Regions from separate parts of the Paenibacillus lentus genome, predicted to be linked through region 1. Evidence: a T-box and tRNA genes for the amino acid it is inferred to sense, from the RefSeq annotation. Region 1 holds a T-box; the other regions hold tRNA genes.
What was found. The T-box of region 1 lies ahead of leuS (leucine--tRNA ligase). A T-box ahead of a tRNA ligase gene usually reads a tRNA of that ligase, here a tRNA-Leu.
Positions count from the first base shown of each region.

Region 2: it encodes a tRNA-Leu, which carries the amino acid that the T-box ahead of leuS (leucine--tRNA ligase) is inferred to sense. The anticodon was not compared.
Region 3: it encodes a tRNA-Leu, which carries the amino acid that the T-box ahead of leuS (leucine--tRNA ligase) is inferred to sense. The anticodon was not compared.

Region 1 covers NZ_CP034248.1:2,715,918-2,719,195, forward strand. The annotation lists gene EIM92_RS12045 (hypothetical protein) at 1-1,490, shown strand, start outside; T-box leader at 1,580-1,835, shown strand; gene leuS (leucine--tRNA ligase) at 1,888-3,278, shown strand, end outside.
Region 2 covers NZ_CP034248.1:2,883,759-2,887,036, reverse strand. The annotation lists gene EIM92_RS12815 (Ig-like domain-containing protein) at 1-729, opposite strand, end outside; gene EIM92_RS12810 (uracil-DNA glycosylase) at 846-1,532, opposite strand; tRNA gene EIM92_RS12805 (tRNA-Leu) at 1,802-1,887, opposite strand; gene EIM92_RS23705 (hypothetical protein) at 2,136-2,285, shown strand; gene EIM92_RS12800 (DUF2905 domain-containing protein) at 2,313-2,534, shown strand; gene EIM92_RS23700 (hypothetical protein) at 2,588-2,743, opposite strand; gene EIM92_RS12795 (5' nucleotidase, NT5C type) at 2,875-3,278, shown strand, end outside.
Region 3 covers NZ_CP034248.1:4,180,903-4,184,180, reverse strand. The annotation lists gene EIM92_RS18925 (xanthine phosphoribosyltransferase) at 1-345, shown strand, start outside; gene EIM92_RS18920 (hypothetical protein) at 430-768, shown strand; gene EIM92_RS18915 (hypothetical protein) at 950-1,165, shown strand; gene EIM92_RS18910 (carboxymuconolactone decarboxylase family protein) at 1,265-1,615, shown strand; tRNA gene EIM92_RS18905 (tRNA-Leu) at 1,916-2,002, shown strand; gene EIM92_RS24775 (helix-turn-helix domain-containing protein) at 2,717-2,833, opposite strand; gene EIM92_RS18890 (hypothetical protein) at 3,211-3,278, shown strand, end outside.

The DNA of each region.
Region 1 (3,278 bases):
CAATTTTTGATCGCGAGGAAGGAAAGCAGCTCGCCGAAAAAGTGCTATACCGGGTGCTCCAATTGCAGGACACCAACCCCCATAGCCCGATGTACGGACATTGGCCCCTTAACTTACATCCAGCTCCCGAGCAAGCCCTGCCTCATGAGCTGCCCGTAGAATTAATGGGAAGCCTGATGGTTTATTTCTACCATAACTACGCAAAGCATATGAGCTGCGAGTTGGCGGAAAGCTTTGAAGCTGCATTAAGAAACGTATATAAGGGTAATTTCTATCGCAAGCCGCTTGAGCATTACGGTCACCACGAGGCAAAGTTTACGGCGGCCAAGTTGATTTTCGGCCAAAAGTATAACGATCAGGAACTGATTGAAGACGGGAGAGACAGCCTGCGGCGTACACTTGAGATGATTCGCAAGGAGGGAATGGCGGAGTACGGCGCGCTCCCGTGGTTCTGGCACTGGATTCAGGCGTTCACATGCGCCTTTGAGCTGATGGAGGATGAAGGGCTTAAAGTCGAGCTGGCCGAAATGCTCGATTATTTATGGCGCTTAAGGGCGAGCCTTTACTTGAAAGGCGCTTGGGTCGGTGCGCATTCCCGCGGTTGGCCGCATGACGCGCCAAAGGATGCGAATGTTCTGCATGATTATGTGCAATTTGGCGATTTTGAACTGCCGGAAAAAATGCCTCGTACGGAATACGCCGGTCTGCTGTTCCGTGCAGCCCCAGAGAGTGCCCGGAGCATGGCGTTAATTAGAAAGCAGCCGTCCGAGGTGTGCAGTTCAATCATAAAAAGGGTCGAGGGGCAGAGACGAGTGCTGCATTCGTATGTTTATATCACCGAACAGTTCGCGGCAGGCGGATTGTGGGAGAGAGTCAAGGAGTTTGATAACGAGCAGCTGCGCTGGCTGTTCAGTTTGCCGGTGCGCTCTTGCGGGTTAGGCAATCAGCTGTACTTTTTTCACCCCGGAGACGGATTTGATCCATCTGGATGCGACCCTCGCCATCAAAGCGAATGGATGGAGGTACTTTATCATCAGAATGTAGTGATTGCGCTGTATCCGCTGCCTGGGGCGGTTCGGGATGAGGTCATTGGCGTTATTCCCGAGGGGGAGTGGCTGGAGGAGCCGGAAGCATTGTACGGTAAAGTAGAAGAAGCTTACTTCGCAGTATACCTGACCGGGCCATATGAAATTCGTCAGCAGGACGGTTATCGTCTTGTCGTGTGCCGCGGACGCAGGGGGGGAGTCGTGGTTGAAGCAGTCGGAGCTGCCGCGGCAAATGAGCGCGGAATCTTAGATTTGGGCCAATTCGCCGGCGCGATGTCACAAAATCACCCCCGATTTACAGTGGATAGAGAATTTCAGGTCGATTATACGGGGATACTAAGCGGCAAGAAGTTTTGTTTATCTATAAAGGATAGAGGTGGTTCGGAAGCGTTGATCGATGGTCAGTCTGTTTGCTACGATGATTACCACTATAGGGTGCTGTAGTTTGGATGCTAAAGTCTGGATGCTGGTCTGAATTATCATTGACGAGGCTGATTCAGTTTTATATAATGATTGGTAATCAAATTTTGATATTTGGAACTTTGAAGAGGAATAATAGTTTGGATTCTGCCACTCAGAGAGCCGGTGCTTGGTGCAAGCCGGTTGGAGAATGCAAATGAACTCGCCTTGGAGTTATGATGCAATGGGATTTTGGGTAGCTTAAGCTGCTGTCCTTGTCTCGCGAACATCATCGTCTTGCCCGCGTTAAGGGTGTAAAGGGAGCGGAACGCAAAGCATGCTGGCCGCTAACTAGGGTGGTACCACGGGAATACTCCTCTCGTCCCTAGCGATGATACGCTATGGATCGAGAGGTTTTTTTAATTGAAGGGAGTTTAGGATCATGAGTAATAACAACCAATCTCACGATGTATACCGCGCACAGGCAATTGAGCCGAAATGGCAGGCATACTGGGATGAGCATCAAACCTTTAAAACTCGGGAGGAACCGGGCAAGCCGAAATTTTATGCGCTCGATATGTTCCCCTATCCGTCAGGGGCCGGCCTTCATGTAGGGCATCCCGAAGGCTATACAGCGACAGACATCGTCTCACGTTATAAGCGGATGCGCGGATACAACGTGCTTCATCCAATGGGCTGGGATGCATTTGGTCTGCCAGCAGAGCAGCATGCCCTTGATACGGGCGAGCATCCTCGCGATATTACAGTCAAGAACATCAACAACTTCCGGCGCCAGATCAAATCGCTAGGCTTCTCTTACGATTGGGATCGGGAAATCAGTACAACGGATCCGGAATATTATAAATGGACACAATGGATTTTTATTCAGCTCTATAAGAAGGGGCTGGCCTATGTTGCCGAAGTACCTGTAAACTGGTGCCCGGCTCTAGGGACGGTTCTGGCGAATGAAGAGGTTATAGATGGCAAGAGTGAACGCGGGGGGCACCCAGTAATCCGCAAGCCGATGCGTCAGTGGGTGCTGAAGATTACCGAGTACGCCGAGCGGCTGCTGGAAGACTTGGAAGATCTGGATTGGTCAGAGAGCATCAAAGATATGCAGCGCAACTGGATCGGTAAATCGGAGGGAGCGGAGGTCGTATTCCAAATTGAAGGAAGCGATGAGACGCTGACAGTATTCACGACTCGTCCAGATACTTTGTTTGGTGCCAGTTACGCTGTGCTTGCGCCGGAGCATGAATTGGTGGAGAAAATTACGACAGAAGGCCAGCGTGCGGCGATCGTTAACTATCAGGAACAGGCTGCACGAAAGAGCGACCTGGAGCGCACGGATTTAGCTAAAGAGAAAACTGGTGTCTTTACTGGAGCTTATGCGATCAATCCGGTTAATGGAGAGAAGCTTCCAATTTGGATTGCGGATTATGTGCTTGCAGGTTATGGGACAGGCGCGATTATGGCTGTTCCGGGTCATGATGAGCGGGATTATGAATTCGCAAAGCAGTTTGGATTACCGATTATCGAGGTCGTAGAAGGCGGCAACATTGCGGAAGGAGCATATTCAGGAGACGGCGCACACGTCAATTCCGATTTCTTAAATGGCCTCCGCAACGAAGAAGCGATTAAGAAAATGATAGCTTGGCTTGAAGAGAACGGCAAAGGCCGCGGGAAAGTAAGCTATCGCCTGCGTGACTGGCTCTTCAGCCGTCAGCGTTATTGGGGAGAGCCGATTCCGATCCTGCATCTCGAGGATGGCACGATGAAGCCGGTGCCGGAAGATCAGCTGCCAGTGCTTCTGCCGGAGGTCGATCATATCGC
Region 2 (3,278 bases), 170 kb from region 1:
GTTAGCCTTGAGTTCAATCTCATGATCACCGACAACCAGCTCAATGTCCTCAGCTAGCTCATCGTTATTCGCATACACAAGTTTTAGTTCGGAGTATGGAGATGTGACAGTGGCCTCGAAAGAAGCCGTCAAACCGGCATACTTAGCTGTAATTGTCGCTTTACCTTCTCCAACAAGCGTGATCTTACCTTTCTCGATCGTTAGCACGGACGTATTAGAGGAGGTCCACTGGGTATCCTGAGTTACGTCGGCCAACGAACCGTTCGTGTTCTCGATGGTTGCCTTAGCTTGAACATTAAGGTCCGCCTCGTCAGCTCCAAGCTTATATTTCCCCTTCAGTGCATACTCTAGAGTCAAATCCTTGTATGTATCCACTGCTTTGACGGCAATCGTATCTACCGCGGAATTGTTGTAGACAGCCGTAATTGTAGCGGTCCCGCTCTTCAGCGGCGTTAGGAGCCCGTTATCTACTTTAATAGTATCAGGCTGATCCGATGACCAGCTAACGGCGCGAGTAATGTCCTTCTTGACCGAAGAACCCTCCACCGTCGCCCATACCTTCAATTGCTTTGTTCCTTTGCCTACCGTAAGTTCTAGCGTTGCCCCGGAGCCTTCAATATCAATTGATAAGACATCGCCGGAGGCAGCAAAGACGCTAGTCGGGAATACAGCGGCAATGAGCAGCACCATAGTGAGGAGCCACTTCGTCATTTTCCTGTTCGGAATCATCCATTTCTCTCCTTTGTTGTCACTTATTACCGGGGTAAAGACCCAGCTCTACTGAGTTTATATCGTCATTTAGGCTTAATTTCGTAACCTTTTTCATAAAAAATAATTCGTTTGTCCTACTTTTTCGTCATTTCATGGGAATTGATTGCTTCCCAATGGATCGGGCGCTTACCTTGAGCTTCAAGAAATACGTTCGTCCTTGAAAAGGGACGGCTACCAAAAAAACCCCGTCTTGCCGCCAACGGGCTTGGATGAGCCGATTCGATAATAAGATGGCGCTTCGTATTAATTTGAGCTCCTTTTTTCTGAGCATGATTCCCCCACAGAATAAACACTACGGGCTCTTCTCTCTCGTTAAGCGCCTCAATAACCGCATCCGTGAACTTCTCCCATCCTTTGCCCTGGTGTGAGCCGGGAAGCCCTTCACGAACGGTCAGCACCGTATTCAACAGCAGCACGCCTTCTTCAGCCCAGGCCGTCAGAGTCCCTTCCGGGGGTATGGAGATCCCCAAATCACTGGATAGCTCTTTATAGATATTTCGCAGCGATGGGGGTATTTTCACACCCGGCAGCACAGAGAAACTTAATCCATGCGCCTGCCCTGCACCATGATAGGGGTCCTGTCCGAGTATTACTACTCTTGTATCGTTGTAGCTCGTCAGCTTTAATGCCTGAAATAAGTATGATCGAGGCGGAAAAATGGTATGTACCCTATACTCTTCATTCAGCCAATTCATCAGCTCATGGAAATACGGCTTGCCTATCTCGGCAGCAAGTACCTGATCCCAATCGTTGCCGAATATCTCTTCACTCATGATGATTCCCCTTTTCATAATTCAAACGAAGTATTTATTGCTTCAAGGTAATCCATCTGTATAAGAACTGCCGCTCGCTTTCAAGAGAGCTTAATCTTGCCATGATCTTACCATGAAAAAACGCCTCCGCCGCATATAACGGTGAGACGTTTGTTTTCATAGTTCTGTCGTCAAAAATTAGCTGTCGCAAAGCACCGCAGGACCTGCGCGATCTCAACGCACATTTAACGTTGAAATGACCATTTTGTTTCTCGTAATGCCGAGGACCGGGATCGAACCGGTACGGTAGTCACCTACCGCAGGATTTTAAGTCCTGTGCGTCTGCCAATTCCGCCACCCCGGCACATAAATTAGTGCCTTCTTAAATGTCTTCAAAATTAAAATCAAAAAATCCTGCATTGATGATTATAACACGATCTTGTACAGAGTTGCAAGTCCTTTTAACAAAAAACTGACACCGCTTAGGATATAGTCATCTGCCGTTTTTTTTGATAGGGTATTGGTAAGGTATCCCTTCCCTCCTCCTTACATCAAGCCGAAATCTCAGGACACACTACATCGTATCATCCATTTCGACTGGAGGTTAATTTGATGGAAATTACATCTGACCATTACCAAGTTGCCCTGCTGAATGAAGAGGAAACGGCAGTATCGATCATCAAAGAAGCCGAGGCGGCTATTACAAGGGCGACCGGGAACGAGGTTACCTTAATCGCTTACGAAAAATCAGAAAAAGAATGACCATTCGACTTAGAGGAGAGAGCTTCAATGAACAACATGCCGAAAATATTGATCTTTGCCGGAGCAGCCCTCATCATCGTGGGCTTGCTCTGGTCTTTTCTGGGCAGATTCATCCACCTTGGACGTCTCCCAGGGGATATTGTTATCGATAAGGGTAACGTCAAATTTTATTTTCCAATCGTAACCTGTATTTTAATTAGTGTAATTCTGTCATTGATCAGCTATATTGTCCGGTGGTTTATGAAATAGTGAAGGAGGAACAAATGTGACCTCCATTTGCCGTATAAAAACGCTAATCTCAATTACTTTTTCTCGGAAATAACAAGAATAAGCGTCGCAATCGGCCCAAGTAATAAAGAAAGCAAGAACCAGTTCAATCCACTTCTGTTCTTCCCTTGCGCGAGACCGGCATTAATTAAGGCCAACGTTCCCCATCCCACATAGAATTCATTCTTCAAGACCCCCACCCCCAGGTTATTATTCAGAATCAACATGTTTACACACCCTGCAACCTAAAATTGCCAACGGACTTGATGTTCGATACAATCATTAATAAACATTACGTCAACTGCTAGGAGACCCTATTATTATGAGCAAAAAAATTGTAGCCATCGATATGGACGACACGATCTGTCATTTAATACCTAAAGCACTCTATTATCATAATACGCAATATCCAAACCTTCAACTTATGATGGAGCAGGTTACCAGCTTCGACCTCAGCAGTATTTGGCATCCGGAATGCACAGAGGAAGCTTTCTTTGGCAGACCTGGCCTTTATGAAGAGCTAGATATCTTTGATGAATATACAATTGAAGAAATTCGTAAAATGACAACGAAATATGATGTTATTGTTATCACGGCAGCTCGCCCCGCTTCAGTCCCGGAGAAATGGAATTGGATGCAGAAGCATCTTCCCTTTATCCCCTATGAGAACTTTTTTGTCGCGAAACGCAAGTACTTGGTTGGCTTTGACCTTCTGATCGATGACGG
Region 3 (3,278 bases), 1.5 Mb from region 1:
GTGTTTGCGCGTCGGAAGAAGACGTTGCTCGCAGAGGACGATATGCTTTGTGAACGGGTACCCTCGTTTACGAAGGGGATTGTAACGGACATTTTGATCTCGCGCAACTTCATTTCGGAGCATGATCGCATTCTGTTCATAGACGACATAATCGCGAACGGCGATGCCGCACGCGGGCTCATCAAAATTGTTCAGCGCGCGGGAGCTGAATTAGTTGGAGCGGGGATCGTCGTGGAGAAAACGTTCCAGTCCGGGGGAAAGGCTATTCGTGAGCAGGGAATCCGCCTGGAGTCACTCGTGCAGATTGCATCGCTTTCCGATGGAAAAGTCACTTTTGCTGACTAAAAAATAGTACCAATTTTGCAACAGTCCTTTGCAGGGCTGTTTTTTTTCGATATAATGGGAGCACTAGGGAGAGGAGGCAAATCAATGGGGGATCAAAATCAATCTGTTGTCGACGTGAAATTCTTTATTTCTAAACTGTCCGATGCAAAGGTTATCTTTGAGCGTGCCCTGGATTGTAAACATACGGAATTTGACGACCTTTATCCCTACATGCTTGAACATCCCCAGTTCTTCTGGTACAAACGCTATGTAGCCTGGTCTCAGCTTCTAACGATTGCAGGCCTGTGCGAGGAGCTGTCTATTCCTTGGAAAGATGAGTTTAGTCCTCAGCAGGTAGCTTATCTGGAGCAGCGGGTGATGTCAGCCAAAGTGCTTGATTTCTGGTTTGAGAAGAATGACAGTCGGGAGCATGCACAACGTTAAATCAGGGATATATCGATTAGTTTTTGCAGTTTGATCGATAGGTGCGCGCGATATATGAAGACTCCGCGAATTACAATGCGGGGTCTTTTTCTGTGCCTTTGAGGGGTTGAAAAGAACGAAAAATAAAGCATAAAACCGGTGGATGATATGTTAAGATATGAGCAAGGAGGTGATTGTCCCCGTGATTTCTGATGAACAATTGAACGAATATCGATTATCCGGCAAAAAAGTGCGGGTTGTGAGGGATGCCATACCAGAGAATGACATCCGGGGCATCGTCGTGGCTTGGGATGATACGCACGTATTAATCCGCAGACCGAATCGCAATGTTGTTAAGCTGGATAGAAATTACATCATTCAACCCACCAGTGAACCGCGAATTTCGCTGGAGGAATAGCATATTTTTGGGCGGACAGGGTTATCGTAGTAAGTGTGAGTTAATGCACTTTGTGTTGCACACTGTAAATTCACTTTACTTAGGAAAGGATGTCCGTCCATGTCGCTTGTCAGCGATAAAATAGCCACATACAAACAGGAGATTCATCGTTACGGAGAGGTGATGCCCGGAGTGACAGAGGCCTACCACGCTTTTACCGGGGAGAGCTTCAACGATGGCGCGCTTGATGCCAAGACAAAGCAGCTTATCGCGATTGGAATTGCGTTATCGATGAATCAGGAGGTTTGCACGTTCTATCACGTGAACGAGGCGCGAGCCAAAGGAGCTACAGACGCGGAAATCTTGGAGACGGTCGCGGTAGCTTCCGCTGCGCTTGCTGGCAACGCCTTATCGCAGGGAGTAACCCGTGTGCAGCAGGTTTTGTCTACAACGGGTTCAATAGTGCAGTAACGTGTAATGTACTTTAAAAAGCTGTCCAAAGGCTCTAAAAGCCTGAAGGACAGTTTTTTGAAAGATAGGATCTGGAGTGAGCCAGCGCGGATTATGAAGACTAGATCAAGTTGTATCAATCTGAATGAGGTATTACCTTCCAATTGCTCCAGGGGATGAGGGATGACGGGTTAAAAGCTCGTAGGTTGTGGCAAATCCGAACATTACAAGTTGGCCCAAAAAGGTGGTTGACTCTCTTGATCTGGCATGCTATTATATATCTTGTCGCTGCGGAACACACTCTGCAAGACAACATAATATGCGGTCGTGGCGGAATTGGCAGACGCGCACGGTTCAGGTCCGTGTGGGCTTACCCCCGTGGAGGTTCGACTCCTCTCGACCGCACCAATTAATAATGAACGAGCTCTTGAGTTTCCTTTTGTGGAGATTCAGGAGCTTTTTGCATATTTGGAATTTGCAATGTAGCGCTCATCACCTGGGCTGAAGAAATTTTCGAGCTATAGTCAAGATGGACATAAATGTTCGCCGTAGTGGAGTAATGGAATGGGTTGATCTGACACGCTACATGCCTCCCTTCAAAAATATGTATGGGTGAGATGCCGTTGTAGCTGAACGAAAGCATAACAGACTTCTACCAATTCTCATTGGATAAATAAGAGCCATTTCAAGCTGTTGATGGTTGGTCAACATCATAGTTTCGTTGCTTGTGCGAAACTCCCCCTCATCCGAGCGGACTGCCCCCTATGCAGTGACGCAGGCCAGGCAGAAGTATCATTAGAGACTCTTACCGCCGGTCATCGCAATTCAATCCACCACAGATTGATTTCAGCAAGAAGATAGTCGCTCAGGTTAGATAATTGAACTGGAAACCGTTTTGGCGCTTCTGCTGGGTTGCTTCTGCTTTCGCAGCGGTAAGAGGAACGTGCCTGAAATAGCGGTATGTAATTTTCAAAGGACTCATTATTACAAATGATGAGCAAGAACATGATAATCCTTGTGCCTTGCTATTACTAAATAGGTATTATTTAAAAAAAGACAACTGAGAATAACAAAGAAACAGTATAATGTGAGAAATTAGCTACGGATCCGAGCTTGTTCCGTCTAATAGCCATCTGCTACTGAATGTTGACGTAATTCACGGCTGATGGTGGCGTGATGTCGACCTAATATCTTGGCTATGAACCGGGTACTATTCCCTTGGCAATTTGCAAAGGGTATATCCTTATAAAGGGATTTATCCTTTTTTATTGGGGGGATTTAAAAGAGTTTTAGTAGGAGTAATAGAAGAAGAAGGGAATAGAGTCTCAGCAGAGTAGAGAGGGATCTTCTGTTTCAGGAAGAGCAGCTTCTTGGTATCCAGCTAGGATATAACTAAGGCCGCGGTGATAATCCATGCTGCTGTCTCTTTCATTGAAAGCATCCTTTCACAGTTGTAATCGTTGTAGACAGACTGAGGAGTGATATGCCAATATATTAATTTGTAGTTTATTTTACCGGTTTCATATGATAGAAATTGTTATTTTTTTCACAAGTTCACATCTGGTGACTCATACTAATTCATATCCAAAAATATAATGGAAAGAAGGATGAAATCCATGTTGAAGAAATCATTCTCTCTGGTTATTGCAGTTGTTATGATAATTGGTATGAGTACAAGTGTATT